4 regions of the Steroidobacter flavus genome follow, and region 4 is predicted to be linked to each of the others. Evidence: riboswitches for the same ligand, from Rfam matches in the RefSeq annotation. Region 4 holds a riboswitch; each other region holds the start of a gene.
The links. Region 4 has a riboswitch for cyclic di-GMP ahead of ACFPN2_RS24425 (putative Ig domain-containing protein). Riboswitches for the same ligand answer to the same signal wherever they lie in the genome.
Positions count from the first base shown of each region.

Region 1: it holds a riboswitch for cyclic di-GMP, as region 4 does, so the genes downstream of both, ACFPN2_RS19650 (TlpA family protein disulfide reductase) here and ACFPN2_RS24425 (putative Ig domain-containing protein) in region 4, are expected to answer to the same signal.
Region 2: it holds a riboswitch for cyclic di-GMP, as region 4 does, so the genes downstream of both, ACFPN2_RS11000 (hypothetical protein) here and ACFPN2_RS24425 (putative Ig domain-containing protein) in region 4, are expected to answer to the same signal.
Region 3: it holds a riboswitch for cyclic di-GMP, as region 4 does, so the genes downstream of both, ACFPN2_RS12575 (fibronectin type III domain-containing protein) here and ACFPN2_RS24425 (putative Ig domain-containing protein) in region 4, are expected to answer to the same signal.

Region 1 is NZ_JBHSDU010000003.1:3,208,556-3,216,472, reverse strand. Features, by position in the region: gene ACFPN2_RS19665 (tetratricopeptide repeat protein) at 1-2,191, opposite strand, end outside; gene ACFPN2_RS19660 (hypothetical protein) at 2,188-4,122, opposite strand; gene ACFPN2_RS19655 (AraC family transcriptional regulator) at 4,126-4,731, opposite strand; gene ACFPN2_RS19650 (TlpA family protein disulfide reductase) at 4,802-5,299, opposite strand; cyclic di-GMP riboswitch class I at 5,420-5,504, opposite strand; gene ACFPN2_RS19645 (hypothetical protein) at 5,786-6,022, opposite strand; gene ACFPN2_RS19640 (hypothetical protein) at 6,066-6,623, opposite strand; gene ACFPN2_RS19635 (ECF-type sigma factor) at 6,985-7,566, shown strand; gene ACFPN2_RS19630 (serine/threonine-protein kinase) at 7,563-7,917, shown strand, end outside.
Region 2 is NZ_JBHSDU010000003.1:1,241,282-1,249,198, reverse strand. Features, by position in the region: gene ACFPN2_RS11015 (lipocalin-like domain-containing protein) at 1-772, shown strand, start outside; gene ACFPN2_RS11010 (hypothetical protein) at 867-1,223, shown strand; gene rraA (ribonuclease E activity regulator RraA) at 1,277-1,759, opposite strand; gene ACFPN2_RS11000 (hypothetical protein) at 1,817-3,967, opposite strand; cyclic di-GMP riboswitch class I at 4,146-4,232, opposite strand; gene ACFPN2_RS10995 (hypothetical protein) at 4,385-4,720, opposite strand; gene ACFPN2_RS10990 (hypothetical protein) at 4,988-5,287, opposite strand; gene ACFPN2_RS10985 (hypothetical protein) at 5,472-5,861, shown strand; gene ACFPN2_RS10980 (circularly permuted type 2 ATP-grasp protein) at 6,065-7,480, shown strand; gene ACFPN2_RS10975 (alpha-E domain-containing protein) at 7,587-7,917, shown strand, end outside.
Region 3 is NZ_JBHSDU010000003.1:1,628,663-1,636,579, forward strand. Features, by position in the region: gene ACFPN2_RS12555 (sensor histidine kinase) at 1-213, opposite strand, end outside; gene ACFPN2_RS12560 (carboxymuconolactone decarboxylase family protein) at 278-766, opposite strand; gene sigJ (RNA polymerase sigma factor SigJ) at 843-1,730, opposite strand; gene ACFPN2_RS12570 (DUF885 domain-containing protein) at 1,853-3,643, shown strand; gene ACFPN2_RS12575 (fibronectin type III domain-containing protein) at 3,710-4,444, opposite strand; cyclic di-GMP riboswitch class I at 4,598-4,684, opposite strand; gene ACFPN2_RS12580 (DbpA RNA binding domain-containing protein) at 5,136-5,756, opposite strand; partial or broken gene ACFPN2_RS12585 (DEAD/DEAH box helicase) at 6,486-7,917, opposite strand, start outside.
Region 4 is NZ_JBHSDU010000014.1:375,868-383,784, forward strand. Features, by position in the region: gene dusA (tRNA dihydrouridine(20/20a) synthase DusA) at 1-570, opposite strand, end outside; gene ACFPN2_RS24415 (hypothetical protein) at 1,003-1,497, shown strand; gene ACFPN2_RS24420 (FAD-dependent oxidoreductase) at 2,278-3,549, shown strand; cyclic di-GMP riboswitch class I at 3,751-3,851, shown strand; gene ACFPN2_RS24425 (putative Ig domain-containing protein) at 4,014-4,919, shown strand; gene ACFPN2_RS24430 (cupin domain-containing protein) at 5,048-5,554, shown strand; gene ACFPN2_RS24435 (flavin reductase) at 5,572-6,573, shown strand; gene ACFPN2_RS24440 (thiolase family protein) at 6,563-7,756, shown strand; gene ACFPN2_RS24445 (Zn-ribbon domain-containing OB-fold protein) at 7,753-7,917, shown strand, end outside.

The sequences.
Region 1 (7,917 bases), on a different contig from region 4:
CATACAAGCGCGCCGCATTGGTCGGCGACCCCGCCTTGTCATAGAGCTCAGCCGCCTGCCACAGCGCTGCGCGCCGGACTTCAACGGGCTCCTGGTCACGCGCTGCCACTCGTTCCAACTCGGCCGCGGCTTGCGTGCCACGACCCAATTCGAGATAGGCGACCGCGAGCGAGCGCGTCGCATCCGGCACCAACTCGTGCTGGGGATAGTTGCGACGGAATGTTTCCAGAACCTGCGCGGCCCGCTCCCATTCCTTGTTTTGCAACAGGATGCTCGCCGCGTCGTACTCCGCGTTGGAGCGCGCCTTTGAGTTCGGCGCCAGCGCAGCGACTCGCAGGAAGTCGTCGACCGCACCGGTGGAATCGCCCGCCGTGCGCTTCGCTTCCGCTTGTTTGTAAATCGAAGCCGCGATGCGCTCTTCGATGTTGGCGCGATCGGGATCGTTCGGGGGCAGGAAGCCCTGCACCTTCACGTACGCCGCTTCCGCCTCGCCGAAGCGGCCGCGATCGAACAGCGAGTGCGCCAGCAACGTCGTTGCCGAGCGCGCCAGCTTGCGATCGACCGGCGGATTGCGCTCCAGAATCTGCGTCGACACTTCGATCACCCGATCGAAATCGTTCAACGCGAACAGATCTTCGTCGGCCTTGGTCTGCACGCGCGCCGACTCGGGATGCTCGGGGAAGCTGGTCGCGAACATCAGCGCGCTTTCGATGCCCTGCTGATGCCACACCGCCTTCGGCTGCCCCTGCAACGTCGGCTCATGCTTCTGATACGACACCAGCGCGGCATAACCCGCCGCCGCTGCCTTCGGATGCGCCGGATAGTTGTAAGCCGCCGTTTCATATTCCTTGGCCGCTTCGGCGAAGCGACCCGATTCGAACAACACTTCACCCAAAGTGAAACGGTTGCCCGGCGATTCGGGATCTTGCGGGAAGGAGTCGAGCATCGCGCGATACCAGCGCGCCGCGGCCGCGTAGTTCTCGGGCTTCTTGTCCTTCTGCGCCAGCGCGTAGTAGTACTCGGCCAGATCCTTCTGGTTGGCCTTCAACTGCGCAGCCACTTCCGGCGCATCGGCCACCGAGCGCTCACGCCAGAAGGCGGAGCCGAACGCATAGCGCTCGACGAACGACTGCTTGCCCTCGATGACGAGCTGCGCAAAGCCGCCCTTCGCGTACGCCTCGATCGTGCGCATCTGTAACGACGGCGCATAACGATCGTCGGGCCGCCGCTTGGCGAACGCTTCGTACGCCAGCGCCGCGTCCTGATAGCGTTCTTTTTCGATATAGAAATTGCCGAGCGCTTCATACAACTGATGCGCATACGGCGGATCGCCTCGTTGCACCAGGGCCGCGTCCAGCGACTCCGGTCCATCGAGATCCGAATAGGTGATGGCGATAGCGCGCAAAGCGTCGTCGGTAAGCTCGCGCTCCGGACGACTCAGCGAATCGCGCGCACGCAGTCGACCGTCCTGAACCAGCACGCGATCCAGCATGCGCAGGAACGCCGAGACGCTCTCTTCGCCGCGCGATTGTTTGAACAGCGACCAGCCTAACTTGTACAGGCCTTGTTCGAAGAAGCCTGTATCCGCGCCAGGCGTCGTCACCGCGACATACGCATTCTCGGCGTCTCGATAACGACCGAGGCTGAACAGAATTTCACCGCGACGGAACTGCGACTCCACGAACCACTGACTGCGCGGATACGTCGTCACCAGCTTGTCGAGCACGACCAGCGCTTTCTCGGGCTGCGCTTTTGCTTCATAAGCACGTGCCAGCTGATACATCACGACGTCGTTGCGCTCGTAGTTCGGATAGGACTTGAGCAGCCCCTCGTACAGCGTCACGGCTTCATCGACGCCGAGACCGCCGAAGTCAGCTTCGCCGCCACGAGCGTCCTCGTCGACCTCGACCTGCAGGTCGCCGAGACGGCGCATCGCTTCGGCGCGCATCTTCTCGTTCTGCGATTCCATTTCCAGGAAGCGGCGGTACTGCTCGATCGCCTGCTGCGCCTTCACGTCGCTGGGCGGATCGGGATTGACCTTGACCTCTTTCTTCTCGAGATCGCGAATAGTGCGCGGGGCCGGCTTCGGAGCCGTTTGTTCCGCCGCGAATGCCGGCATGGCGAGCGCGCTCGACAACGTGAGCGCGATCAGCATGCGCAGTTTGTGAGATTTGCTGACTGAAGCGCTCATTGCGCGCCTCCCTTGTCAACGTTGCTCTCGCCGGTCGCGCTGCTCTTGGTCGCCGCCTTGTCGTAAATCGATGCCAGCGCGAAGCGCGCTTGCAACGAGTACGCGGCGAGACGCTGCTTCTGCGACTCCAGCTCCTTGATTGCGACAGCGGCAAGATAACGATTCTGCGCCTGAGCCGTAGCTTCGAGTCGCGCCGTCAAACCATCGATGCGGGGTGGCAGCGAGGCCACGCGACGCGCGAATTCTTCCGTGCGAGCGGGATAGTCGCCGCGAGCACGCTCGACCAGCACCGACCGGCGGCGCGCTTCTTTGTAGGCGACATCCAGCTCACGCAATTCTTTGCGAGCCTTCCACAAGCGCGCCTTGTAGCTGCCGTTGAAATCCCACAACAGCTTGCCGCGGATAAGACGCGCCTTCTCGCGCATCTCCTGCACCATCGGATCGTTCTGGTCCGCCTTCGCCAGCACCGCTTCGATCTGTTGCACCTTGGCCCATTGCTCTTTTTCTTTAGAGGTCGCGAGCGCAGTCACATCGTTGTCGCGCTCGGACGCGGCCAGTTGCGACTCCAGCTCGTTCTTGTGCGCTTCCATCGCGTCGAGATCGACGGTGTCCAGCGTCTTCTGCAAGCCCGGCAAACGCTGCTCGTACGCATGGCGACGCGTGTCCACCATATCCTCGAAGGCCTGCACACTCAGCGCCCACGTCGCCAGATTGCGTTGCATGAGCTTGAGGTCGCGATAGTTCTTCAGGCCTTCCTGGAATTCATGAGTGGCCAGCAGGTGATACAGATAACGCGTCTCCGGCGCGTCCGGCAGATTCTGCAACTGCCAGTACCAGCCGACCTGATCGGCCTTGTCGTTGTCGACGATGGCATCGAGCAGCTTGCCGTCGCGAATCGCCTGGATGGATTGATCGATGCGCTTGGATTCGGCCGCGAACGATTCGACCGCGTTCACATACTGTTCCGCCGCCTGACCGGTCGCATCGAGCTGCGCGTAGGCATAGGGAACCGCGAGATACGATTCCTGCACCGCTGCGTCGAGCATGTCGCGATCGCGCAGCTCCATCCACGGCGCAAGCGCTTTGTTGAACTTCTTCTCGGCCGAGTCCGCCCAACCGACGGCGAGCAGGGCCTTGTTCGATTGTGGCCCTTCGAGTCGCACACGCTGCAATACTTTCTTGGCGTCTTCGGGGCGATTGGCCTTGAGCCAGGCAAACCCCAGCGCGAGGTTGGCTTTGTCACGTAACGCCGCCAGCTCTTCGGTCGGTGTCGCGATCTGACCGACCTCGTTCAACAGCTCGGCCGCTTCCTCGACCCGTTCCTGCCGGACCAGCGCGACGCCAATATTGAAGCGCGCGTACGACGACCAAACGTCGCCGCCATTACCGACCGGCTGCCAGCGCTCCAGCGTGCGAATCGCATCGTCATAGCGATTCAGGTACATCAGCACCTGCGCCTCGAGCAGATGACGCTCCGGCTCCAGATCGCCGGGCAGCGCGCCGCGAATCGAAGCAAGCGCGGTCGCGGAGTCTTCCAGATAGTTGCGCTGGTACCAGACCTTCGCCAGATAGAACCAGGCGCGATTGCGCACATCGAGCGGCACGTTGTCGTTCAACAGCGCCTTGAAGATGCGGCCCGCTTCCTCGTGCTGACCCAGCGACAGATACAAGCCGCCCTTGAGCAGCTCGGCCTCGACGCCGTGATGACTGACGCGATTGAAATCCTGCGCGGCCCCGAGACGAGTCAGCGCCTGCAGATAATCGTCCTGATAGAAATAAAACAGCACGTCGCCCCAATGCAGATCGCGCACGACCTGCGGGGTGCCGATCAAGGGTCGCGGCTCGGGAGGTTTCTTCTCCTTGGCGATCGCGCTGGTCACTCCCAGCGCGAGCAGCACCGCGACGAAAACTTTGTTACATCGGCCCGGCACGGGTTATTCCCATTCCTTGACGATGAACTCGGGCTGCGCCTTGAGCGCCTTGTCGCTGATCTTCAGCTCGACGTACTTGGCGCCGACGCCCTTCTCCAGCTTGATGGTCGCGCCACGGCGATAGTCGCGCTGATTCGGGCCCTGGCCGGTGAACAGCGCGATCAGCTCGTGCTCGCCCGCTTTGAGATTGCCGATGAACACGCGATGCACGCCGCCCTTGAGCAGCGCCTGCGCCTCGCGCTCGGTGTACAGATAGTTGGCGACTTCCTTGTTATCGAGCTTCAAGGTCACCGAGTCGAGCGCGAAGAATTCACCCACGTCCATGGACACGAACACCGCCACCTGGGTGTTGGCCGGGAACAGCAGCTCTTCCTCGAGCACGAACAGCTCGCGGTTCAGATCGAGCACTTCTTTTTTCAGGGCCTGCACTTCTTCGTCGAGGCTCTTGAAGCTGTCGCCGCCGCCCGCGGGCGCGGACGGTGCCGGCGTGCTGCTGTCGACGATCGGCGCGGTGGTCGCGGCGGGCGCGTCTTGCGCAGTCGATGGCCCGGCCACGAACAGCAGCGGGCTCAGCGTGGCGATTACTTTCAGAAGGCTCTGACGCAGCATGGAGGTGTCCGGGAGTTCGATACGAGTTCGGTTCGATTAGCGAGGCGGATCCGTTGCGGGCGGCGCGAGTTCACTCGTTCAGCAGTTCACGCAGCTTTTCGGTGTAGCGCGCTTCATAGCCGGCCTTGTAGCCCTCGGATACGTAGCGCACCACACCTTCGCGATCGATCAACACCGTCAACGGCATCGTGCCCGCCTGATAGGCGCGGCTCACTTCTTTGCGAGCATCGAACAGCACGGGATAGCTGACGCGCAGCGTCTTGGCCATTTCGCGCGCCGAGTCCAGATTGCTTTCCTCATCGAGGTTGACGCTGAACAGCACCAGCCCGGCGCGGCGATACTTGCCGTAGATTTCATCGAGCAGCGGCATTTCCTGGCGGCAGGGCCCGCACCAGGTTGCCCAGAAGTTGAGCAGCACCACTTCGCCGGAGTGCTCGGACAGGCGCATGTTGGCGCCATCCCAGGAGCGCAACGCGAAATCGGGCGCGGGCTGGCCGACCAGCGGGCCTGCCGGGATGCACACGGCGGGCCCGAGCAGCAACAGCGCCAGCAAAGCAAGGCGTGGCATCCGTGCGGAAGCCCGGAGCGGCAGGCGAGCTTGTGAGGTCTGTGACATCAATCTTTATTCGTCGCCGGACACGCGGTGAGGCAGCCGATCGGCGCCTCCACAAATGAATGAGAGGCCGGCGCTGGCAACCCCGCTGTCCTAGGATAATTCCCTTAGACCGGTGGCTTTGCGTCCCCACCTTTCGGTGAGTTTGCCCTTGCATGAGGCGGCCCCTGACATGTGCGTGGCTGCACCTCTGACAACGCCAGCTAGGGTGCTATACGCGGCGCAAATATGTCAACGAACGAAGTGTGATGCCAGCGGCGCAAAACCGCGACGGGCCTGTGACTTGCCGCACATTTCAAAGGTCTGTCGGTAGGCGACGACAACAGCATCGACGCCTGTATCCGTACACAGACGACTGACAGCCTTCCCCCCGCTGAGCGACATCGAAGCGAAGTGCGGCCGGAGGGAGGGGTCCGGCCGCACCCGCGATACGCCGATCGGTTAGATAGGCGCTTTCGGAGCTTCGTAGTCGGTCGACGCGGCTGTGGCTTTCCACATCGCGATCATTTCCGGCGTCACAGTCTGGCTCGATGACTGATTGTCGGACGGCAACGTGATCTGCTGCTCTTCGACCAACCGTTCGCGCGCGGCCGACTCGTGTCCGTACAGGAACGTGCTGGCGACGGCGGTCCCGAGGGTGAGCAACATGGCGGCGCCGAGGGCGATACGCTTTTTCATCTGTCTCTCCAATTCAAAAAACCGGTTCAGCAGGATTCGTTAGTTAAGCGAGCACCGGACGCTTGCCGCCCGAGTCGCCATCGGTCAGGTTGAACACCGGGCGCTTGCCACCGGAGTCGCCGTCGGCCAGCACCGGGCGCTTACCGCCGGAATCGCCGTCGGTCAGGTTGAGCACCGGGCGCTTGCCACCCGAGTCGCCATCGGCCAGCACCGGACGCTTGCCGCCCGAGTCACCGTCGGTGAAGTTGAATACCGGGCGCTTGCCGCCCGAATCGCCATCGGCCAGCACCGGACGCTTACCGCCCGAGTCGCCATCGGTGAAGTTGAATACCGGGCGCTTGCCGCCGGAGTCGCCGTCGGCCAGGGTCAATACGGGACGCTTACCGCCCGAGTCACCATCGGTAAAGTTGAACACCGGGCGCTTGCCACCCGAATCGCCGTCGGCCAGCACCGGCCGCTTACCGCCCGAGTCGCCATCGACAATGTTAAATACCGGACGCTTGCCACCTGAATCGCCGTCCGCCAGTTGCGCGCTGAAGCTCGCGCCAGAAGCAAACAGAACACCCGCCACCGCCATCGAAATTGCAAATACGTTACGCATGACAACAACCCCTCCCGGGAAAAGTGCTAAAAATCCGAGCCGGCATTGGCTCGATCACTGGGATAAGCGATGTCCCTCTGAGAATCCCGTCACAGCCCCCCTGGACAAGCGGAAGAAAAAAGGAACAATCAGTACATCGCTCAGCTGAGGTTTTCGGGAGATCCCGGAAATCAACCGGTTGAGCCGGATTCAGGGACGGCCGTAGGACGGTTTTGGCGGGCGGCTCGCGGCACGGCGCGGGCGCTAAGTGAGAAACTGTCGCAATCGAGCCAGTAAACTAGAGACAGACAGGCCCCGAATCGGAGACTCGCAACTGAGCAACACAATCGCAGCCGCCATTCCACCGCCCGACCGGCAGGCAGTGACACGGCTGTTGTCTGCGTGGCAGTCAGGGGACACGCGCGCCCTGGAACGACTGACGCCGCTCATATATGAGGAGCTGCGTAACCGCGCCCGCCGCTATATGAAACGCGAGCGGCCGGGCCACACCTTGCAGGCCACCGCCGTCGTGCACGAGGCATTCGTCAAGCTCGTCGAGATGAATGTCTCGTGGCAGGACCGTGCTCATTTCTTTGCTGTGGCCGCGCGGCAGATGCGACGTATTCTGGTGGATCACGCCAAGAGCCGGTTTCGTGACAAACGCGGCGGCACCACCACGGGCTCGCTCAACGACTTCGATATGGATGTGCTCGATCTCGGCCCGGCCACCGCGGGCGATATCGACGTGCTGGAAATCGATGAGGCTTTGCAGCGCCTGGCCGGTAACAATCCCCGCCTCGCGGAGATGGTGGAGCTGCATTATTTCGGCGGCCTGACTTATCAGGAGCTGTCGGAGACCCTGAAGGTGTCCGAAGCCACCGTCGATCGGGAGATCCGGCTCGCCAAGGCCTGGATCCTGCGTCAGATCCGACCGGCACGGAATCGCGAACCCGAAGCCTCATGACCCCGGAACCTCCAGGGAAGAACGTCGACGACCGCTGGGAGCGCTTGCAGGATCTGTTCTCCCGCGCCGTCGAGTTGCCGGACCGCGAACGCGAAGCCTTCATCAGCGCCGAGACCGGCGACGACAAAGACCTGAAAGATGAGCTGCTCGAGCTGCTGGCCTGCGACGTGGGCCAGTCCACCGGGCCGCTGACTCACGCGCTCGGCGCGGCCATCGACGCCACCACGCGCGATCGGCGCAAGGCGCTGGTCGGCCGCGTCATCGGCAATTACAAACTCGCGTCCATCCTCGGCCACGGCGGCACCGGCACGGTGTATCTGGGTGAGCGTGCCGATCGCCAGTATTCGGCGC
Region 2 (7,917 bases), on a different contig from region 4:
GAAGCGCGGCACGCTGTTACATCACGAGAAGTCCGCCCGCGCCGGCTTCGGGTTGGCCGATGCGGCGGAAGGATCGCTCGATGTTTACATCGATGACTGGCAGCTGCGCCGTGACGGCGACACATACATCGCGGTTGCCAAGGGCGACGACTTGCAGCTCGACTTGAAGCTGCAGCCCAAGGCGCCGCCGTTGCTTCAAGGCGATCGCGGCTTCAGTCAAAAAGGCCCGAGCCCAAGCTCGGCCAGCTATTACTACAGCCTGCCGCAACTCGCCGTCACCGGACGATTGGTCGTCGATGGCAAGGATCGAGCCGTGCGTGGCGTCGCCTGGTTCGATCACGAGTGGTCCGGCGCCATCGTGGACGCGCGTGCGCAGGGCTGGGATTGGGTCGGCCTCAATCTCGACGACGGCGGCGCATTGATGATGTTCCAAATGCGCGACGTTCAAGGCGGCGCACTGTGGGCCGCCGCCAAGTCGCGTGCCGCCGGTGCTAACGAAGGTGTTTCATATAAACCCGAAGCGGTGAAATGGAAGCCAGTGCGCGATTGGCGCTCGCCTCGCACGGGTGTTCGCTATCCGGTCGAGTGGCAAGTCACGGTCGGCGATCGGGTCATCACATTGAAGCCCCTGATGGACGACCAGGAAAACGACGCCAGCGGCAGCACCGGTACGATCTATTGGGAAGGTGCCGTCCGCGCATTCGAGGGCGACAAGCCCATCGGTCGCGGCTATCTGGAAATGACAGGTTATGCAAAGAAAATGCGGCTGTAGCCGAAAAGTGGCTCGCGACTGATCTAGATCAAAGGGTGGGCCGCGCCGCTCATCAATACTCACTCCGTCATCAAAGTGCATACGGAGGTATCCGATGAGTATCCACAAGCCCCTGGCCGTCGTGAGCCTGGCGATCCTGGCCTCGACCCCGTTCCTGGCTCAGGCCAGCCCGCTTCACAAAGCGACTGACGCCTGCGTCTCGGCATTCGTCGACACGTATCTGCCCAACGCCAAGAAGGTCCGCATTCGCGTGGTCGATGGCGCAGCCAGCCCGCTCGATTATTTCCCGAAACAATTCACGATCGCGCTGAGCGCTTACACGCGCAGCGGTCAGGAAGTGGCCACCGCTCGTTGCGTGGCGAGTAACAAAGGCCAGGTGATCGTGCTCGACAATCCACCGCCTGCGGAATATGTGGCGAGCGCGGATTTCGTCGTTGGATTGAAGCGGTGAGCTCGCGCTAGTCGGGGCGGCGACTGAGTGCCGCCCCGAGCTATCGATGATCGTTATTTGACCAGCGCGCGGCGAGCGACGATGACGCCGTCTTCGTCGGCGTACAGCCAGTCGCCGGGGCGGAAGGTCACGCCGCCGAAGCGGACGACGATGTCGCGCTGACCTTCGCCGCGCTTGTCGGTCTTCATCGGATGCGTGCCGAGCGCTTTGACGCCGATGGGCATATCGGCGAGGGCGGCGGAGTCACGGACGCAGCCGTACACGACGATGCCGGCCCAGCCGTTGTCGACCGCTTTCTGGGCGAGCATGTCGCCGACCACAGCACGGCGCATGGAGCCACCGGCGTCGATGACGAGCACGCGGCCGTTGCCGGCTTCAGCGGTCAGCTCGCGAACCAGGGAATTGTCTTCGAAGCACTTGATGGTGGCGATCGGGCCGCCGAACTGGATCTGGCCGCCGAAGTCGCCGAACAGCGGCTCGCAAATGTCCAGCTCGTCGCTGAATTGATCGCAAAGATCGGCGGTTCTGATATCCACGGCTCGGCCTCGTCAGGAAAGAGACGGAGCAGTTTGCCGCAGACGCGCGGGGCGGCGCTATTTCTTCTTGCCTAGCAGCCGCGACAGCAGCGAGCCGTTCTGCGGCAGCTTGCGAACGCCGCTCTCCGACAACTCGACTTCGCGCGCCTCTTCCATCAACTCATCGGCCAGGCTGCGCTTGAGTTGCTTGTGCTTGCCGGTATTGCCGGAGCGTGTCGGCTCGGAGCGCTTGATGGCGGGAGCGGCGGACTTGGCGGCGACTTTGCTATCCAGCGCTTTATGAACGCCGGTGGAATTCAGCTTGAAGGCGCCGGTGGCGTTGGGCTTGAACGCACCCGTCGCGCCGGGCTTGAACGTGCCGGTGGCGGAGTTCAGCGAGCCCGTGGCGTTCGGGCGGAACGCGCCGGTGGCATTGGGACGGAACGCTCCGGTGGCCGACGGATCGACTTCCATGGTGACTGTTGGCACCACCGGCGCGCGATTGGCGCGGGCGTTATTGAGCTCGACGACGTTGTTCTTCGGCTCTTCCGGCTCGGCGCGACGCGGCTGAGGCGCATCCTTGAAGCGGGCCTGCTCGGCGACGCTGATGCGCAGGACCGAAGGCGACGCGAAGAACGTCTTGAGATAGCCGGTGACCGCTTCGGCCGACACGGCTTCTTTGAAGAAACCGAGGCGCAGCGAGTGCACGATCTTGCCGCTGCCGGCGGTCGCGACGGAATACAAACGATAGGCCTCGAAAATATCGAGGTGCGGCAGGATGTCCAGATTCACCGGCTGCTCGGACGCCGCGAGCTGAATCGCAAACCACTTTTCCTGCGCGGCATCGCTCATCTCTTCGTTGGTCAGCGCGCGGATGGTCTGCGTGCTGTCGAGATTCGGATGCGCGTTCGAAGCGTCGCGAACCAGCGCAGGCGGCACTTGCTTCGGAATCGGCGGAGCGGCCTTGTTGGTCACCGGAGGAGCAACAGGCTTCGCAGGTGGCTCGTTCTTCTTTGCAGCCGGCGGCGGCGATGCTGGCTTCGCGGCAGCGGGCGCAGGCTTCGGCGCAGGAGCAGCGGGTTTAGCCGCAGCGGCTTTGTTTGTTACAGCGGGCGCGGGCTGCGGAGCGGGCGCGGCGGCCTTGGCCGGCGGTTCGTCATAGAGGTCGAGCTCGAACGCATCGACTTCTTCGATGTTAAGGCCTTTGCCGACGTGATACGGCTCGTTCGATCCGTTCGACTTCTGCGCAGCGGCGGGCGTCGGTTCAGGATCGGAGAAAGTCAGCGCAGGCACGCGCACGCTCGCGGCTGTATCCAGCTTTGGCGGGATGGTGGCGGGCGCGGGCGGAGTCACAGGCTTGCTTGCGACCGGCGCAGGCGCGGCGGCCGGAGGCGTGGTCTTGATCTTCAGCTTGCTGGTGTCGAGTGCGGCGAACTTGCCGCTCAACAAACCGACAGCGAGCGGTTCTTTCGACGGAGCAGGCGTCGGAGCAGGAGTGGGATCGTCGTTCCAGCTCATCTCATCGAGGCCAATGGCTTCAGTGAGCGCTTTGATCTTCGGCAACGACGCTGACGTGACTGCGGCCTTGGTCTCTTCGTCCGGCTCCCAAGTCATCTCGACGATTTCGTCGGTCGGCGCTTTGGCAGCGGGCTTTGCAGGTTGAGCGGGCTTCGCTGCAACAGGTTTCGCAGCGACCGCGGGCTTGGCGGCAACTTGCGCGGGCGGCGCGACGACGGGCGCGGGCGCAGCCTTGGGAGCGGGAGCTGCAGCGACAGGAGCGGGCGCGGCCTTCGGGGCAGGAGCAGGAGCAGCGGCAACGGGAGCCGGCGGCGGCGTGTTGACTACAGCAACAGTCGGACGCGGCGCAGGCGCAGGCGTCGCAGCCGGCAAATAGCCACGAGCGAAACGACGATCTTCATCGCTCAGGCTGGTCGTGAATGCGGTTGGATATTGCTGACGAACGACAGTGAGCACACGTTCGGCATGCGCTTCGTTGGTGAAGAAGCCGAGGCGCAGACGATGCCGCGTGCGTCCATCCTCGACACGCGCGACCTGATAAAGCTTGTAATTCTCGAGGCCGGGAATGTTACGGCCCGTCGTCGACACCGGCGCGATCGACGCGCACAGGTTGATGACAAACAGCTGCGTGCCGCTCCCTGAGCTCTGGGAGACGAGCGCCGGCTGTGAGCTTTCCGGCTCGACATAGACCTTGCTGGTGTTGTCTTCCACGTTTCTTCCCCGACCCGTTGCGCCGCTGAACACCGCCCGCTTGCGGTGGACGCGCTTCAAGCTGAACGGAACATCATTTCGGCGGGGAAGTGAGCGCGCGTATGCGCATCGCGCTCGTTCACGGCAGTTTCGCTGTTATCTTTTGTGGCGAAACCGTTGCCGCATTATGTCGCGGCCCCGTGGCAACCCCGCTGTCTTAGGAAATGAATCCGTTAGACCGGAAGCTTTGCGTCCTCGCCTTTCGGCGAGTTTGCCCAGTAAATCTAGCAATCGTCTTGGAACGATTCGATCATCGGCACCGCGTCGGCATAAGTCAAGCGTTATGGTCGCTTTCAGCAGACAAGGGGATTGGCGACAAGTGACCTGCTGCCATCGCCTTGAGGTTATGTCTCATTTAGCGGTTTTTCAGGTTCAAAATCAGACCGCCATGCGCGTCCACGCTTCTTTGCTCGCGCTCGCCGGCTCACCCGCCATGATGCGTGGCGCGAGCTGAGAAACGATATGAACCTGCGCCGCGTCGGACAGACCGAGTGCACGCAGCGCGCCTTCCAATCCCTCGATGAGCTGACGACGCTCGTTCTCCGTCGGGCAGCTGTCGCGCGCGAGCGCGGCGAGCTCGTCGCCCACGCTCTCCAGGGTTTCCGCGATCGAGGGCGCGAACTCGCTCAAGTCACCGCGCAGTCGCGCGGCGAAGCGAAACGAGTTGTACGCGCACACGTAGGCGCGATGTCTGAGCTTCAAGTTCTTCAACATTCCCACCGCATCGGTCTCCCGCAGAAGCCACGCGGGCGAAAGTGTGAAGGGCGACACGAATCGGGCGGTGTGCGCTGGATCGCAAAACGCCCTCGCATTCGCGCGTTGTATTTACGCCGCATTACGGATCAAGCACGTACGCGCAAAGTATTTTTTGCTGCGAAAATTTCACGCGCCCGCCGTTGACAATCGACCACAGTCATGATGCTGGGCATGTGGCGAAAATTTCGCCACGAGGGAAAGGGGGCGAGCGTGCGGCCGCGCTACTTACGCGCGGCCAACGTTACGGTCCGTGGGTGAATGGAAATATTCGCTTTCTTCGGCGAACTGGCGCATCAGCTTGCGCAGCTCCTCGATCCGGCCCTCGGCGGTGCTGATCGGCTGACATTCTTCGCATTCGGGATCCGAACAGGGTTGTCGCGAGTACAACCAGTACTGGACGGCACCCGCCAGCAGACCGTCGGCAATGTCCCAGATGTCGGCCTTGTCATCCGTGTCGGCGATCCGGTTGCCCAGATCGACGGCCTTGCCGAAGGCTTCGCTGAAGGGGTTGTCGGTTTCCTGCATGGGCGTCACTCGGGCGCGAACCGCCCGTTGCTCTCATTGAAGATGGCCCCATTGTAACGACGTTGTGCCCCCTGACGAAGACTGTCACCGCCTTGAAGATGCGAGCGCCGGCTGGTCTACTGTCATAAAGCACCGAGGCTTACACCCGTCCGTCGCAAGCGGGCGAATTCATTAGAGGTTTCACATGGCCGAAGAACGCAATCAAGACCCGCAGATGGACGCCGAAGGGCTCTACCAGGAGGAAAATTTCACCGATCGGCGGGTCGGTGCGATTCGTCGCCTGTCCCCGGTGCGCGCCGATGGCTCGGCCGATCCCGGCCGGCCGGTGCTGTACATCGGCCAGGCCGAGATCATGACCAACATGGGCCCGGTGCCGATCAGCTTCGAGATCGAGGGCCAGACGCTGGCGGACGCCGTGGTCGGCTTCGCGCCGGCCGCTCAGGCGGCCATCGAGCGCACCGTGCAGCAGATCCAGGAGATGCGCCGTCAACAGGCCTCGCAGCTCGTGGTTCCGCAGGGCCCGATGCCCGGCATCACCGGTGGCCGCGGCGGCGGCAAGATCCAGATGCCTTGACGATCGATCCTCATGATGGGGCCCGCGCCCCATCATCGTGCGTGGGGCCCGCCCGCCGGGCCTCGCGTTGGTGCGTCCCGCCTCGAACTGCTCACGATTCACGCATAACCAGCGCCTTCCGCCGCTGGCACGCTTTTCGCTCCTTCGCCTGACACCTAGCTCGAGCCGCGGCACTGCTGCCGCCGGCTACAACAGAGGTCTGGATGTCGGCGACTCCGTACGATGAAATGCATGCCAGCGACGGCGACGTGCGCGAGCACTACAAGACCTTCGCTTCCTGGCTGGCCCGCACGCCCAGCGAGCGCGTCGCTCACAAGCGCGCCGAGGCCGACACGTTGTTTCATCGGGTCGGCATCACGTTCACCGTGTACGGCGAAGAAGCGGGCACCGAACGGCTGATTCCCTTCGACATCGTCCCTCGCATCATCCCGGCCAACGAATGGAAACATCTGGCCGCCGGCTTGAAGCAGCGCGTGCGTGCGCTGAACGCGTTTACCAACGATATCTATCATTCGCAGGAGATCCTGCAGGCCGGCCGCATTCCCGCCGAACAGGTGCTGTGTAACGGTCAATACCGGCCGGAGATGCAAGGCATCGACGTGCCGGGCTCGATCTATGCGCACATCGCGGGCATCGATGTCGTGCGCGCCGGGGCCGGCGAGTTCTACGTGCTCGAAGACAATCTGCGGGTGCCGTCGGGCGTGTCATACATGCTCGAAGACCGGCGCATGATGATGCGATTGTTTCCCGAGCTGTTCGCGGTGCATTCGGTGGCGCCAGTCGAGCACTATCCCGATTTGTTGCTGGAGAATCTGCGCAGCGTCGCGCCGTCCGGTGTGAACGATCCGACGGTCGTGCTCCTCACGCCGGGTGCTTATAACAGCGCGTACTTCGAGCACGCGTTCCTCGCGCAGCAGATGGGTATCGAGCTGGTCGAGGGGCAGGATTTGTTCGTCGACGACGAGTTCCTCTACATGCGCACCACTCGCGGCCCGCAGCGGGTCGATGTGATTTATCGCCGCATCGACGACGACTTTCTGGACCCGCTGGTGTTTCGGCCGGATTCGATGCTGGGCATTCCAGGATTGCTGGCCGCGTATCGCGCGGGGCGCGTGACGATTGCGAATGCGATCGGCACGGGCGTGGCGGACGACAAGTCCATTTATCCCTATGTGCCGGAGATGATCCGCTTCTATCTCGGCGAAGAACCGTTGCTGTCGAATGTGCCGACGTATGTGTTACGTCGCAGAGAGGATTTGGAATACACGCTCGCGCATCTGTCGGAGCTGGTCGTCAAAGAGGTTCATGGCGCCGGCGGATACGGAATGTTGATTGGCCCGGCGGCGAGTAAGGATGAACTGGCGGCGTTTCGTCAGCGGATCCTGCGCTCACCGGAGAAGTACATCGCCCAACCGACACTCGCACTGTCCGCGTGCCCGACGTTCGTCGATGCGGGCATCGCGCCGAGACACATCGATTTGCGGCCGTTCGTCTTGTCGGGCCGGGAAGTAACCTTGGTGCCTGGCGGCTTGACCCGAGTGGCGCTGAGAGAAGGATCGCTGGTGGTGAATTCGTCGCAAGGCGGTGGGACGAAGGATACGTGGGTGCTGGAGCGATGAACGACCTGCGCATAACGCCGCCACAGATTGTTATTTTTGTTTTTCCCTCCGGACAAAACAAAAAAACAACCCTCTCTTGGCGAGGGAGCCCGCAGGGCGTACGAGCATGCTGAGCCGCACCGCCGATCACCTGTATTGGATGGCGCGCTACACCGAGCGCGCCGAAAATCTCGCTCGCATGCTCGACGTCAATTCGCGCATGTCTCTGCTCCCTCAAGGCGCCGAGGTCGTCGAACAAGGCTGGATCGCGACGCTCACCATCATCGGCTTGATGGACGCGTTCCGGCAGCGTTACGACGCAGTCACCTCATCGAACGTCATCGCCTTCATGGCCTTCGATCGCGACAACCCTCTGAGCATCTACAGCTGCCTGCGCGCCGCGCGTGAAAACGCGAGGGCGGTGCGCGGCACGCTCACGTCGGAAATTTGGGAAACAT
Region 3 (7,917 bases), on a different contig from region 4:
CAGCCACGCGGTCGCGCCGAGGCACGAGGAGCCTTCCCAAAGCAGCGGCTCCCACCACGCGATATAGGGGTTATGCAGGCTGTCCTGGAGGGCGACCAGGATCATGATCAGCCAGAACGCCGCCCACAGCCAAAGCAGCATGCGCCCGGGTGAAATCGCGGCGATCAGGCCGCGACGGGCTTCAACAACAGGCGCAGAGGAAACGACAGCCATGGGGCGAGTGTAGTCGCCACATGGCTGTCCGGCCCTAGTTTTGGGGTAAGCGGGACGAACCGCTTCAGGACGCCTGGGCGCGCATCGCCTTGAGGCTGCCCGCCTTGTAATTGCCGGCCGGGACGTTGAACGCGATATTGAAACGATTCCAGCCGTTGATGGAAACGACCACCAGGGTCAGCCGCGCCAGCTCTTCATCGCTGAACTGAGCACGCGCCTGGTCATACACCGCGTCCGGAACATGCTGGTTTTCCAGCTTGGTCACCGCCTCGGCCCAGGCCAGCGCGGCTTGCTCGCGAGCGCTGTACAAGCCCGGCGCCTCGCGCCACACGCTCAACAAATAGAGCCGCTGCTCGGTCTCGCCTTCCAGACGGGCATCCTTGCTGTGCATGTCGACGCAGAAACCGCAGCCATTGATCTGCGACGCCCGCAGCTTCACCAGCTCGATCACGGAATGTTCCAGCGTGGAATGCTCGAAGCCGGCGCTCAGGCCCGACATGGCCTTGAAGATGTCGGGATGCTTCATGAAATTGAACGGACGCTGCTGACTCATGCTCTCACTCCATAAAAGGTGTTTGCACCCCCTAGACGAGCGAGCTCGCCGGACTGTGACAGCCCGGCGCAAAAAATCAGGCGTGTGGCAGGAAGGCGCCGAGCTTGTCCGGATTGGCGACCGAGTAGTACGCGTAGATGCGCTGGCCGTCGGTGTCGAAGGTCGTGACCGAGTGCAGCTGGCCCCTGAACGACGTGGCCACGCCCAGCTCGCCGTTCACCCGCACGATGCGCCGGTCGACTTCCAGAGCGCCGCGACGTTGGAAGATCATCTTGAACAGCAGAACGATGCGCTCGGCGCCATGCAGAATACGGCGCGCCGCGACCGCCCGGCCGCCGCCGTCGGAAATCAGGTGGGCGTCCGTCGCGAACAGTGCCTTCATGGCCGGCAGGTCGCCGGCATTGGCCACTTCGATGAATCGTTCGAGCATGCGCCGCCGCGTCTGCTCGTCCACCTTGAAACGCTGACGCTCAGCCATGACCCGCTCACGCGCCCGATGCACCAGCTGCCGGCAGGCCGCCGCGCTTTTGCCGAGCACGTCGGCGATATCGTCATAGTCGCAATCGAAAGCATCGTGCAAGACAAAGGCGGCGCGCTCGTCCGGACCGAGCCGTTCGAGCAGGCTCAAAAAAGCCAGCGACAGCTCGCTCGCCAGCTCCGCCTTGGATTCAGGCGTCACTGAATCGATCTCGGCCAGCGGCTCGGGCAACCACGGTCCGATGTAGACCTCGCGCTGTGCTTTCACCGAGCGCAACCGATCGATCGACAACCGGGTGACGATGGTGGTCAACCAAGCCTGCGTCGACCGTACGTCGGAATTGTCCGATTCGCTCCAGCGCAACCATGCGTCCTGCAATACATCCTCGGCGTCAGCCCGCGAGCCGAGCATGCGATAGGCAATGCCGAGCAGACGCGTGCGCTCGGCGGCGAAAGCAGTGGCGGTGGCGGTTGGATTGGCACTCATGATTCACGAAGACGCAGCCTGACCGGACTAGACGAACCAGCGGCCGGCGCTGTGACAAGCCCGGCTCATTATGGCATCGTGACCGCCGATTTTCGGGGCCGGCCTTAGCTGAAGGGGAAAATATGCAGAGACCGAAACTGCTATTCGTACTTGCATACACATTGTTGCTGCCGTGTCTGGCACTGGCGCAGGCCAACCAGGCCAGTCGTTCCACCGTCGACGCGTTCTTCGCCCGCTTCACCGATGAATGGGTGCGCGCCGATCCCGACCTCGCCACCAGTTCGCGCTATTTCTCCGGCGAGGAACAGGCCCAGCTCGAACAGCAGCTCACGCCGCGTACCCGCGCCTATACGCTCGAGCGCATCAAGCGCGCCAAGCGCGGCCTCGCCGATCTGGCGAAATTCGATCGTAGCAAGATGAATGAATCGCAGCGGGTGTCCGCCGAGCTGATGCAATGGCAGCTCGAGCAGGTCGCGGCCAGCGAAGCGTTCCTCGACTATGACTTTCCGCTGGAACAGTTCAACGGCGCCAACGTCGGGCTGGTCGAGACCTTCACGCTGCGTCATCCGTTGGTGAAGCCGTCGGACGCGACCAACTACGTGACGCGCATGAAGCTCATCGGCCCGCGCATGGATGAAGCGGTGGCCGAAGCCAAGCAGCTCGTCACCCGCAAGATGGTGCCGCCGCGCTTCATCGTGGAATCGACGCTCAAATCGATGCGCAGCTTCAGCGATGTGGCGCCGGCGCAGAACCCGCTGGTCACCGCGTTCGCTCAACGCATTCAAACCATCGAAGGGCTCAGCTCCGCGCAGCGCTCGGAGCTGCAAGCGCAGGCGACTCGCATCGTCACTGAGCAGGTGTATCCATCGTGGCATCGTGCGATTGCCTTGCTCGAAAGCCTGTTGCCGAAGACCACGAACGATGCCGGCTTGTGGCGCTTCGAAGGCGGCGATCAGGCTTACGCATACGCGCTCGGCCGCTTCACGACCACGAAGCTCACGGCCGAGGAGATTCATCAGATCGGCTTGCAACAGGTCGCGCGCATCGAAGGCGAGATGGATGCAATCTTCCGCAAGCTCGGTCGCACCGAAGGCTCAGTGGCGGCGCGGTCGGCAAAGCTGCGGGAAGACCTGGCTTATCCGGACCCGACGTCTGACTCGAGTCGTGCCGCCATCATGCGCGACATCGACGGCATGATTGCCGACGCGCTCAAGCGCAGCCCGACGTTGTTCGATTTGCAGCCCAAGTCACCGGTCGTCGCACAACCGTTCCCTCGCTTCCGCGAGGCCAGCGCCGCTGCGAACTACAATCGAGCGCCGCTCGATGGCTCGCGCTCGGCGATTTTCCAGATGCCGCTGCGTCCGCAACGCATGACGAAGTTCGGTCTGCGCACGCTGGTGTATCACGAGACCGTGCCGGGTCATCACTTCCAGATCGCGCTCGAGCAGGAAAACACGGATCTTCCAAAGTTCCGCCAGGCACGTGTGTTGGGCGGGATCTCCGCGCTGTCCGAAGGCTGGGCGCTCTATGCGGAGAAACTGGTCGCCGAGAATGGTTGGTATGAGGGCGATCCGGAAGGATTGCTGGGCATGCTGGACGCGCAGTTGTTCCGCGCTCGCCGGCTGGTCGTGGACACGGGCTTGCACGCCAAGAAGTGGACGCGTCAGCAGGCCATCGACTACGGCCTGGAAGCGAGCGAGGTCGATCGTTACGTCGTGTTTCCGGGGCAGGCCTGCTCTTACATGATCGGCCAGCTGCAGATTCTCGAGCTGCGGGATCGGGCTCGCGCCGCGCTCGGCGATAAGTGGTCGCCTCAACAATTCCACAACGTCGTACTGCGGACCGGCAGCGTGCCGCTGGAATTGCTCGGTCGCGAAGTCGACCGTTATGTGGCCGGCGCCGCCGCCAACTAAAAAGAAAAAGGGCTGGCGTCACGAAGACGCCAGCCCTCATCGTCAGCTGACGATGCAGTCGATGAATCAGCCGATCACGCGGGAGATCACGTTCGAGATCTCGCTCTCGTCACCATCCGAAGTGATGGCGCGCACCGCGAAGTAATACGTCGTGCCCGCCTTCAGGTTCTGCACCGTGTAGGTGTTCGAGCCGGCGCTCGGCACTTCGATGGAATTCACCATCGCGTTCTGATTCGTGCCGTAGTGAATGCGATAGCCCGCGAGGTTCTGCAACGTCTCGCCGTCGACCGTCTGCGTCGGCACGTTCCAGGACAGCGCCACATTCGGGCCGGAAGCCACAGCTTCGGACGGCGCGGCGCTGGAATCGGAACCGGCACTCGAGCCGGCGGCGCCCACGGTGATCGAGAAGGCCGGCAACGAAGCCGTCGTCTTACCGTCGCTGACGGTGATCACGATGTTTGCAAACGTGGCTGCCGCGGTCGGCGTGCCGGTGAGCGCGCCCGTGGCGGTGTTGAAATTCGCCCAAGCCGGCTTGTTCTCGATCGAGAAGGCAAGCGTGTCGCCATCGGCGTCCGTTGCCTGCGGAGTCGCGGAGTACGCGCTGCCGACGCTGGCCGTTGTGCTCGCCGTGCCTGAAATCTTCGGCGCCGTGTTGGAACCACTGGCGCTGTTGGCGCTCGCGCTCGTGCCGCTGCCACCACCACCACCGCCGCCACCGCAGCCCGCGGTCATGAGGCCCGTCATCACCAGCGCAAACAAACCGCCACGCTGCACCCACTTGCCGACATTCGCCTTCTGCATCTGATAACCCTTGTTACTTCTGCCGGGCGCTTACGCACACGACGTGAATTTCCAAGGGCGACGCGGTCACTGTGAGGCGACCTGACAAATCATCGGTGTACTCGCGTACACATAGAACACCCGTGCCTCGCTGGCACGGTTTGCTCTCGCTAATTTGGCAGCCCCGCTGTCATCGGGCGTGAGCCCTTTAGACCGGTTGCTTTGCGTCCCCGACTTTCGACGGGTTTGCCCTTGACGGTAGCGAGCCTCGATTTATTCCATCCGAGGTTGTGACCGCCGATGACTGCGCGCACTCACACGCACAGCCGGCACGGCTGTCACAGGATTTCAGTCAGACGAGAAGCTTCAACTTCCTCGACCCGCTGCGGCGTTCGCTTTCCTTACGAACCCTTCTAATTGATCAGTGGATGCCAGTTTCGCGCTTTCGCGGCCCCTTACCCATCGGAGAGGCACCCAATGACTCGACGCGGGATGGAGCATAACCACCCCCGGCAGATCCTCAATCCTGTCGGCGAATAGCGGCAACGTCGCTGTATCCAGACGTCGCCGTCCGGGCGGAGGAAACATTGCCGATGTTTCTTATGGGCGGAGAGTGGACTGAGGCACGCACCGACCGGCTGGTTGGTCGGTGCGTTTGGGCCTGTATTTGCAGGCCTTTTTTGCTTTTTGGAGTGTCGCAGAGCCGCTGTTGTCAGCGGCGTCGCTTGGGGTCGCGCGGCGGGCGGGCGCTGGAGCGGGGACCTCTGGAATCGGTCTGCTTACGGAATTTCGGCCCCGCCGGACGGTCGCGTCGGAGCTTTTCCACGTGGGTTTTCAGGGCCCGGCTGATCTGGAGCGGCTGGCCGGCGACGCGGACTTTCTGCAGCTGGAGAAAGACGTCCTTGGGCATGCCGGCGGGCAGATCGACGAAGCTGTGATCGTCCTGGATCACCACGCGACCGATGTGCCTCCCTTCGAGGCCGACCTCGTTGGCGATCGCGCCCACGATGTTGCCTGGCTTCACGCCATGATCGTGGCCGACTTCGATACGATACGTTTCGACTTCCTCGTCCCCACGCCGGGGACGTCGCTCGTCGCTGCTGAAGTCACGATCCTGCCCGCGCCCTCGCGGGCGCTCCTCGCCCCCAAAGTCACGCGCCGGCCCACGTCGCTCCGATCGAACGTCCCCAAAGTCGCGCGCCTCCGCTCGCTTGCGGGGCCGCTCGCCTTCATTGAAGTCACGCGACTCGGCACGCTTTCGCGGCCGAGCTTCGTCTGCGGAAGGCCGGTGCTCACGCGAGCTTTCTTCGCGCGGACGGTCTTCGTCGCGCACAGAACGCGTGGCTTCACGAGCAGCCGCGGCTTCTTCGCCGACAGCACCGGTGTCGCCACTTTCGCTCGTGCCGACATTCGCGGCGACTTCACCGCCACCTGCGACGTCTCCTCCGCGTGCGACTTCGTTTCTGCCTACGCCTCCGCCTTCGCCCGCGACTTCGCCTATGCCTATGCGTTCGCCTCGGCCCGCGACTTCGCCTATGCCTATGCGTTCGCCTCGGCCGGCGACTTCACCTTCAGCGGCGACTGCGCCTCTGCCTGCAACTTCACCTTCAGCGGCGACTGCGCCTCCAGCGCCGGCTTCGCCGCCAGCTGCGAGTCGTTCGCGCTCGGCGCGCTCGAGGGCGCGGCGTTCGCGGCGATTCAGGGGCTTGGGGCCCTGTTCGGCGGGGGCCGAGGGATCGCTCGGTGATTTCCAAAAGCCGGCGACATAGTCGGAAGTGACAACCTCTTCCTGCCACTCATTCCGCTCGGAACGCCCGGCCGACTCGCCCTCCGCGTCCGACCAGGTCTTTCGCTGTCGCGAAGGCCTTTCTTCACGAGGCGCCCGTTCGGAGCGAGCATCTTGATCTCGGGACCCTCGTTGTCGCGAGGTCCCTTCTTCGCGAGGAGCGCCTTGCTCTCGCGAGGATCTGTCTTCACGAGGCTTCCACTCCGAGCGAGAGGTTCTGTCTTCACGTGGTGCCCATTCCGAACCGGCCTCGCGCTGTCGCGAGCCTCGATCGTCACGAGGCGTCCATTCCGAGCGCGGAGCGCGTTCAGGACGAGCGACAGCGTCGTCCGCTTCTTCCGAGCTGGACCACGCGGGCTGCGAAGACCCCTCCTCTCGCCCACGCAGATCGCGCTCGCGCTTCGCATACTTCTCATTGCGTGCGGCTCGATCCGGCCGCGGGGCGCGTTCGCGACGAGGGGCACGATCGTCCGAACCCTCAGGCGACCAGGGCTCACGGTTCGAGCGCACCTGCGGCTCGAGCAACAACGGAGTAGCACCCTGTGCAATGCTGGCCAACGCAGCGGCGATCTCGAGAGCGGGGACATTGTTATCCCGCTCATAACTCTCGATCAGCGGCATGAACGCCTGACCCGCATTCGCCGCAATCGCCGCCGTCAATTTCTCATTGAATTTGGCGACGCGACGCTCATTCACATCCTCGATCGTCGGCATCTGCATCTGCTCGACGCTCTGCCGGGTAGTACGCTCGATCACGCGGAGCATGTTTCTTTCACGAGGAGCGATAAACAAAATCGCCTCGCCGCTGCGCCCCGCCCGGCCGGTGCGTCCAATGCGATGGACATACGACTCAGGATCGTAAGGAACATCGTAATTGACAACGTGACTGACGCGCTCAACGTCCAGCCCGCGAGCAGCGACGTCAGTCGCGACGACAATATCGATCTGCCCGGCCTTCAACCGCGCAATCGTCCGCTCACGCTGCTGTTGAGCGATATCGCCATTCAGCGCCTCGACAGAAAAACCGCGAGCCGACAACCGCTGCGCCAGATCCTCAGTCGCAATCTTGGTCCGCGCGAACACGATCATCGCGTCGAACGCCTCAGCCTCGAGAATTCGAGTGAGCGCATCGAGCTTGTGCATGCCGCTGACGAGCCAGTAGCGCTGCCGGATCTGGCTCGCGGTGGTCGTCTTACTTTTAATCGTGACTTCGGCAGGCTCACGCAAGTGTTGTTGAGCGATCCGGCGCACCTGAGTCGGCATGGTGGCGGAGAACAGCGCGATCTGACGCTCGGCCGGAATCTGCTCCAGAATCCATTCGACATCGTCGATGAATCCCATGCGCAGCATCTCATCGGCCTCATCCAGCACCAGATGCTTCAGCGACGACAAATTGAGCGTGCCGCGCTTGATGTGATCCATCGCCCGACCCGGGGTCGCTACGACCACATGCACACCCCGGCGCAGGCTCTGAAGCTGAGGCGTGTAGCTCTGCCCGCCGTACACGGGGAGTACATGAAATCCCCTCATGTAAGTGGCGTACTTCTGGAACGCCTCGGCGACCTGGATCGCCAGCTCGCGCGTCGGCACGAGGACCAGCGCCTGAGGCACGGTCTCGTCCATGTCGATCTTGGTGAGGATGGGCAGCGCGAATGCGGCGGTCTTGCCGGTGCCCGTCTGGGCCTGACCCACCACGTCGCGACCTTCG
Region 4 (7,917 bases):
CTTCAGCGGCGGGATCTCGCGGTTCTCTTTCGGGCTCAGCCCTTTGAGGATGGCCTTGCGAGCATGCACGACGAACACGTCACACCCCGCCGCCGCCACGGTCGCAATGAAATTCCGCAGGAACTCGAACTCCTCCGCCGCCTGCGGCATCGGCTCGATCCCAATGCGACACTTCACCGTCACCGGCACACTCACCACCGCACGCATCGCGCTCACGCACTCAGCAACGAGCGCCGGCTCACCCATCAAACAAGCGCCGAACCGCCCGCTCTGCACCCGATCGCTCGGGCAGCCGCAATTCAGGTTGATCTCGTCGTACCCAACGTCCTCCCCCATCTTCGCCGCCACCGCCAACTCCTTCGGATCGCTGCCCCCCAACTGCAGGGCCACCGGATGCTCGGCATCGTCATAAGTCAGCAGGCGAGCGCCATCGCCCCGGACCAGGGCGGCCGAGGTCAGCATCTCTGTATATAAGAGAGTGTTCGGACTCAGCAGGCGCAGGAAATACCTACAGTGACGGTCGGTGTAGTCCATCATGGGAGCTACACTGATGCGCCTAGCCCGTTCCAGGGCCGAAAAACCGAGCTTCCCGCCGCTTTTTCCGCTGCTAATCGATACCGTCATTTCCGCGCTATTTCCGGGCATTTGTGGGCGTTCGTTCTGGCAATTGGCACCGAATAGGCACCAGATGGCTTGGTGACAATCGGAGCGTCGCCATGGCCACTATCGTAACAAGAAAGCGTGCTGACGGGCCGCGCCGCCCGTATCAGGCTGACCCGGGATGGAGAGCAAGCTCAGACTGGCCTCGAAAGAAACGTCAGCCTTACTTGTCATATTGACGAAATCGCGCCGCGCTCTTGTGACCCCCATCACGTTTGTGAACCGCACGCATGCCAGGCCGGGGAACTGTTCGAGTCGAATCTACGTGTACCTTGCAGGGGCTACCTTCCGAAATTTTCAGCTCGGAATGCCCCGGTGCTCTGAGTCAGACGGAGAAACTTCATGAGCGAGTTGACAGGCGTCATTCCGATCGATCAGACCACCATGGATTTAGAGCTGAGCGCGCAGGAACTGCTTGCGCTTTCCGATGCCCGCCACATTGAGCAGCGCGAATCTCGCCCGACATTACAACCGTCAGTACCAACGAGCAGCGCATCGCCATATGAACTGGATGCTACGAAGGCACTGGCTACCCGCCGCGTGAGCGTCTCGCGTGCTGCCCTCCTCCTGATCGTTTTTGGCAGTCTCGTGTTCGGAGCGTACGGGCTCGACAGCCCGGGCCGTGCGAGCCATCTGGCAATCGATAACTCACAGCAACCCGTTCAATTGGACTGGCCGCCGCCAGAACAAATTGCCGAAGGCGAGCCGGTTCGATTTGCGAACCCGTTTGACAGGGATGAGGTTTTCGAATTTCCACCTGGAACAACCGAGGCCGAAGCACGCGATGCGGTCGCCGAGATGCTCATGGACCGAGCGATGTCTCGCCAGAGGACATGATCCATGGGCTGTGCGCGGGAGGAGAGATCAAACGCACTGGAGCAACATCGGCCCTAGCCAGGCGTGCCCAAGATTCTCAAAAGTGAGTTCATTATGAGATCACTCCTTCTTCGCCATCGCACGGGTCAGCGGGTCTCCAATGACGCTACCAACGGCGACAACTGTCACAACGAAGGGACTCGCGGCGATTACGAGCGTGGTTACGACGAAGGATCATCTAATGCCACAGCGGCGCTGTTCGCCGGTTTGCTCATAGGCGCCGGATCAACCGCGCTAACGCTATGGGTAGCTACGTTGATCTTATAAATATAGAAATTTCTAAGAGCGAACTCTCTGGCGCCGCCCGATCATGGAGAGATCGACTCACCATTGACTGCGGGGGCGGCTCTTGTTCGAAGGGGAACAAGACAGCCGTGTATGGCTCTGCGGCGATCGACTCGTCATCAAGCGCGCCCAAGGCAACACTTCCACGATCTGGAAACAGCTTCGCGATCGGCGCCGTCTGCGGACATTGGAATACGCTCACGCCGAAGAATCTGTCGATTCCCCGGACGGTGGCAGCCCGCGCTTCCGACTGCGCAGTGCATGGAGGTGTTCGAATGAGGGATGCAATCGCGACCGGTTCCAAAAAGATCTTTCTGGAAATCGGTAAGTCATTGATACCTCGACAGACCCGAACTTTCTATTCCTCACGGATCAATCAGGAGGCCAATCTGTCGCATCCCAGGCCAGAGTTCGGTATGTGGCGATGATCACAACAGCTCCGCCGCGACTTGAACGATGACCACCCCACTACATATCGCAGTCATTGGCGCCGGTATCGCCGGCATGAGTGTCGCAATCCTGCTCAGCCGGCACGGTCACCGCGTCACCGTGTTCGAACGCCGGCAACCCTCGGTACCGCAAGGCGCCGGCCTGCTGCTGCAGCCGGTGGGACTGGATGCGTTGCGAGCGCTGGGCCTGCTCGCCTCGATCGAATCTCAGGGGACCCGCATCGATCGCATCTGCCGCGTGGATACAGCCAGCGCCACCGCCTTTCGTGTGGTCTATCCATCGGGCTTGCACGACCACGCCGTGGGCATTCGCCGTCCCGCGTTGTATCGCAGTCTTTGGAACGCACTCACGAACGCGTGCACCGATGTCCGATCGGGCGTGTGCGTTCACGACATCGCAACGAGCGATGGCGCGACCTGGCTCACTCTGGACGACGGCGGAAAATCCGGTCCCTATGACGTCATCGTCGTTAGTGACGGCGTCCATTCTCGATTGCGACTTCGTGTCACACCGTCCGTTGAAGTTGCACGCCGCGAGCAGGGGGCACTAAGCGTCGACGTGCTCCTGCCGGCAGCCTGCGATCCGGGGCAACTCCTGCAGATCCATCACGGCCACGAGGAATATATCGGCGTACTCCCAACGGGCGTCGATGAACGAGGAAAACACCGCGCGACGCTGTTCATCAACAAGTCTCAGTCTCAGGTTGAGGCACTGGAGCGAGGCGACTTCGACGCTTGGCGCCTGGCTCTGGCCTCGAAGTATCCGGAGCTACACAACTCGCTCGACGGGTTGACAGGATTCGATGCCCTTCAGCATTGGTCGTTTGCGCACGTTCGGATGCAGACCTGGCACACCAAGCATCTCGTCTGCATTGGCGACGCGGCGCATGCGTTCGATCCCCAATTGGGAATGGGCGCGAACATGGCGTTGGCTGATGCAATCACTCTGGCGGCAGCCCTGCGCCTGACGGGGGCACCGCAAGTACCCATTGCACTCGCCGCCTATCAAGCGGCACGCGAATCTCAGCTACGAACCTACGAAACAGCCAGCCGCACCCTCTCCACACTTGCCGACTCGGCTGGGGCATTCGGCGCCGCTGCCAACCGGCTCGCGAGCGGCTTTGCCAGCAAGCTGCCCTTCGTCAAACGCCGAATCGTCCACGCAGTCTGCGGTTACGCAGGACTCGAGATGACTCAGTGGCAGCGCACTGTCGATATGTTCTCTACCTTCCGAGGAGGTCCGCGTCGGACGCTTGCCATTGATCCCACGAGCGTGTGATCTGCCTTCGGTGACGGTTCACCGCTCATACCCTTCAACTCATGAGCACTCCTACGTAATCGACTAGCAGCGCGCCCGTACCGACTACGTACGCTCGACGATCGCTACGGGTTGGCCTCAAACGCTTTGCCAGCATTTGCCAGCGCCCCATGAGGGCCGGTCGGATAGTTGATCGGCCCCGCCTCCAGCACAATGCCTCCCGTCGAGTAAGGGCATACCCGTCGAAAGACGGCGACGCAAAGCCTCCGGTCCTCGGATGCCGCTGTAAAAACAGCCGCATCACGGATAGCGGGGTTGCCGCTTCGAGCTGACAGCTCGATGCGTGAAGTGTCAGGCCAGCGACCCGCGCGATCAGCGCCGGCTCCGCAACGCCAGCTTCCCTTGCCAGACATACGTACCCGCATTGCCGCGACCACAGCGCGCTGCGGGCTGGCATCGAAAACTGAGCTTGCTGGAGTCACTTCATGCGCATCGCCACATCTCTCGTTGCTTCGTTCGCCGCTTACCTGGCAGTCGCCGCCACCGCCGAAGCCCAAACCGTCAATCAGCCGCCGACGATCAGCGGCTCGCCGACCACCTCGCTCTACACCTACACCACTTATGATTTCCTCCCGACGGCGCGCGATCCGGAAGGTCGCACGCTGACGTTTTCGATCGTGAACAAGCCATCATGGGCCGCGTTCAGCACCGGCAGCGGCCGCCTGATGGGTTATCCGAAGTCGCCGGGCTCGTGGGGCAACATCCAGATCCGCGTCAGCGACGGCGTCAATGTGAGAACCCTGCCGGCCTTCTCCATCACCGCGTCGGTGCGGGGTTCCACCACTCCAGCGAACGCCGCGCCGACGATCTCGGGCTCGCCAACTCGCTCTGTCAACGCCGGCAGCGCCTATAACTTCCGCCCGACCGCCAGCGACTCTGACAGCACCACGCTCGCCTTCTCGATCGCCAATCGTCCGAGCTGGGCAACGTTCAACACGGTCACCGGTCAGCTGTCCGGCACGCCGAACGCCACGCAGGTCGGCTCATACGGCAACATCACGATCAGCGTGAGCGACGGCAGATCCACGGCAGCGCTGCCGGCGTTCGCGATCAACGTGGTCGATGTTTCTAACGGTGGCGCCGAGCTGTCCTGGACGCCGCCGACTCAGAACACCGACGGCAGCACACTGACCAACCTCGCCGGCTATCGCATCGCCTACGGCACCTCGCCGAACGCGATGACGCAGTCGGTGCAAGTAGCGAACGTGGGTATCACGAGCTACACGTTCGACAACCTCTCGCCGGGCACCTACTACTTCGCGGTGCGCGCTTACACGTCGAATGGCACGGAAAGCGGCAATTCGAACGTCGCAAGCAAGATCGTGCAGTAATCTCAACAGCAAGCTCAGACACGGCGATCCGCATTGGATCGCCGTGTCTTTTTCTGGCTCCATGGTCAATTGCACATAAACCGCATATCTGATATACCTGTTTTATCAAACACGGGATACCACGAACGATGCGGAAAAAACACGGGATCACCCTGCTGGCGGCCTGCGCTCTGACAGCGATGCTCGGGACATCGGCCCTGGCCCACGAGGGCGGAATGCTGCTGCAGGATCCGAACGCGGCGGATTTCCAATCCTCTCCCGGCGTGCCCGAATGCACGTCATTTGCAGGATTGCGCGGCGACATCAGCAAGGGCCCCGGGACTCTAATGGTGCGCATGCGGCCCGGCTGCGTGGTGCCTTTCCACTGGCACACGCCCTCCGAAGAAATCGTCATTCTGCAAGGGGCGCCGCTGGCCCAGATGCTGGGCGAGCGTCCGGTGATGCTGAAGGTCGGCGCGTATTCCCAGCTGCCCGGCAAACACGTGCATCGATTCCGCTGCACCTCGAAGGTGGATTGCGTGCTGTTCCTGGTCGCCGACGCGGCGTTCGACATTCACTTCGTCGATGACAGCGGCAAGGAGATCTCCACCGAGGAAGCGCTGAAGGCAGCCGCGACAGCCGGCAACGACTGGTAGCAGCGAGGAGCCGGTTCGTGAGCCTCGACAGCAAAGCATTTCGCGGCGCCTTGGGCGCGTTCGCCACCGGCGTCACCATCGTTACGACCATCGACGCGGACGGAAACGATGTCGGGCTGACCGCCAACAGTTTCAATTCAGTCTCGCTCGATCCGCCGCTGGTCTTGTGGAGCCTCGCCAAGACTTCGCTGAGCCTCGGTGCCTTCAGTGCGGCACCTCACTTCGCCGTCCACATTCTGGCGGCGGACCAGGAAGCGCTCTCGAACAAATTCGCGAAACGCGGCGTGGACAAGTTCAGCGGCGTCGACGTGCAGCGTGGTGAAGGAGGCATCCCCCTGCTTACCGGATGCGGCGCACGCTTTCAATGCCGGACTGCCTATCAATATGACGGCGGAGATCACGTGATCTTCGTTGGAGAGGTGCTGCAGTTCGATCATTCACAGCGCGTTCCGCTGCTGTTTCACGGCGGACGCTACGCCATGCCCGCCTCTCCCGCCATTGCCGATGAGGCAGTGGCAACAGAGTGCGACGAGGATTTGAGCCACCTGGTTCAGCGTGCGTACTTTCATCTGCTAACGCCTGTCAGACGCGAGCGCGAGCGGCTGGGAATCTCCCTGCAAGAGCACTACATGCTGAGCGTCTTGATGGCCGTCAGCGACCGCAGCGTCGAGGAAGTGGATACGGTAATCGCATACACCGGCATCAGAGCCACGCAGGCGCTTGCTGAAGGATTAGCGGCGCGCGGTTTGATAGAAGTGTTTCAACCCGATGGCAAGCGAGCGCTTCGGCTGACTGCGCGTGGCAGGGAGTGCGTGACGAATTTGCTTGCCGCGGCAAAGGCAGTGGAGGCGGAAGCGCTGCGGCCATTCAAGCGCGAGGAACGCAACCAACTCAAATCTCTGTTGCGCGAACTCCTGAGCCGAGCGCAAACGAGTGCCGACGAACACGTCACTCACCATATGACGCTGCTCGGTCAGCTGTTCCAGGACACAGGCACGATTACTCAACATGACTCGTAAGGCCGCCATCATCGGTACTGCCGCCATTCCCGTGGGGCGGCACCAGACATCTGCTGCAGACGAGTTCCAGACGCTCGAGCACGAGTTGCTGGCGCGATTGGTCGTGCAGGCGATCGCGGACGCGCGTGCGGATCGTCGCGATGTCGGATCGATCGTTCTTGCCCAGCCTCGGCCCTACACACGACAGCAATACTTCAGCACCTTCATGGCCAGTTATCTGAAACTGCCATGCTCGGGAATCGTGATGGAAGTGCTCGGCAATGGTCTGACAGCCGCCCTCGCCTTCGACAAGGCCGTCGACGAGGTTGTGCTGGGGCGTTCGCAAGTGGCGCTCGCACTGGGCGTGAACATGGAGACCGCCGTGAGCGCACGCGATCACATGATGGAGAGCATGCGCAAGACCGGAGACGTGGATTTCCACGCGCCCGCCGGCTTCACACCTATCAGCTGGTATGCGCTCGACATGATGCGTTACATGCATGAGTTCGGCGCGACGCGGGCGGACATCGCGATGGTCGCCGTCAAGAACCGCGGTCACGCAGTCTCGAATCCTCTCGCACAATTCCGCAAACCGATCACGCTCGAGGAGGTCCTGGCGCAGCGGCCTATCGTCGAGCCTTTGGGACTGTACGAAGTTCCTCCACGCGGCGATGGCGCGGCGTGTGTCGTGGTCGCTTCCGAAGACTACGCGAAAAGCTTGGGCGTACCCTACGCGCTGGTTCGCAGCCGCGCCTTCTTTCACGAAGGCGCCCATCAGATCAACGATCGCCCCAACGACATGATTGCGTTCGAGGCCGCGGCTACCGCGACACGAACGGCTTATCAGAGCGGCGGGATTACGGCCGCCGATATCGACGTCGCCGAATTGTATGCTCCTTGCACGATCGTCGAAGTCCTGGCGAGCGAGGCCGCGGGCCTGGTTCCACGCGGCCGCGGCGCGAAAGCAGCTGCAGAGGGCGAAACCAGCTTGGGCGGGCGCATCCCAATCGCGACGTCTGGCGGCATGACCTCGCGTGGTCACCCGTCCTACGCGACGCCGCTCTACAACGTGATCGAATTGGCCGACCAGCTGCGCGGCCGCGCTGGCGAGCGCCAGGTGCCCAATGCGCAGCTTGCTTTGCTCATGAACGAGCTGGGCAACTACAACGCCGCCCTGGTCCACGTGCTGGAGGCGCAGGCATGACGCTCGAAATCATCCCGATCGACGCCGCTCGCACGTATCCACCCCGCGTCACGCGTTTCACCGCCGCCTTCTGGCAGGCACTTCAGCAAGGATTACTCAAGACCACGCGCTGCGAGTCGTGCCAGCAGCTGAGTTTCCCGCCGAAACCGATCTGCCCGCAC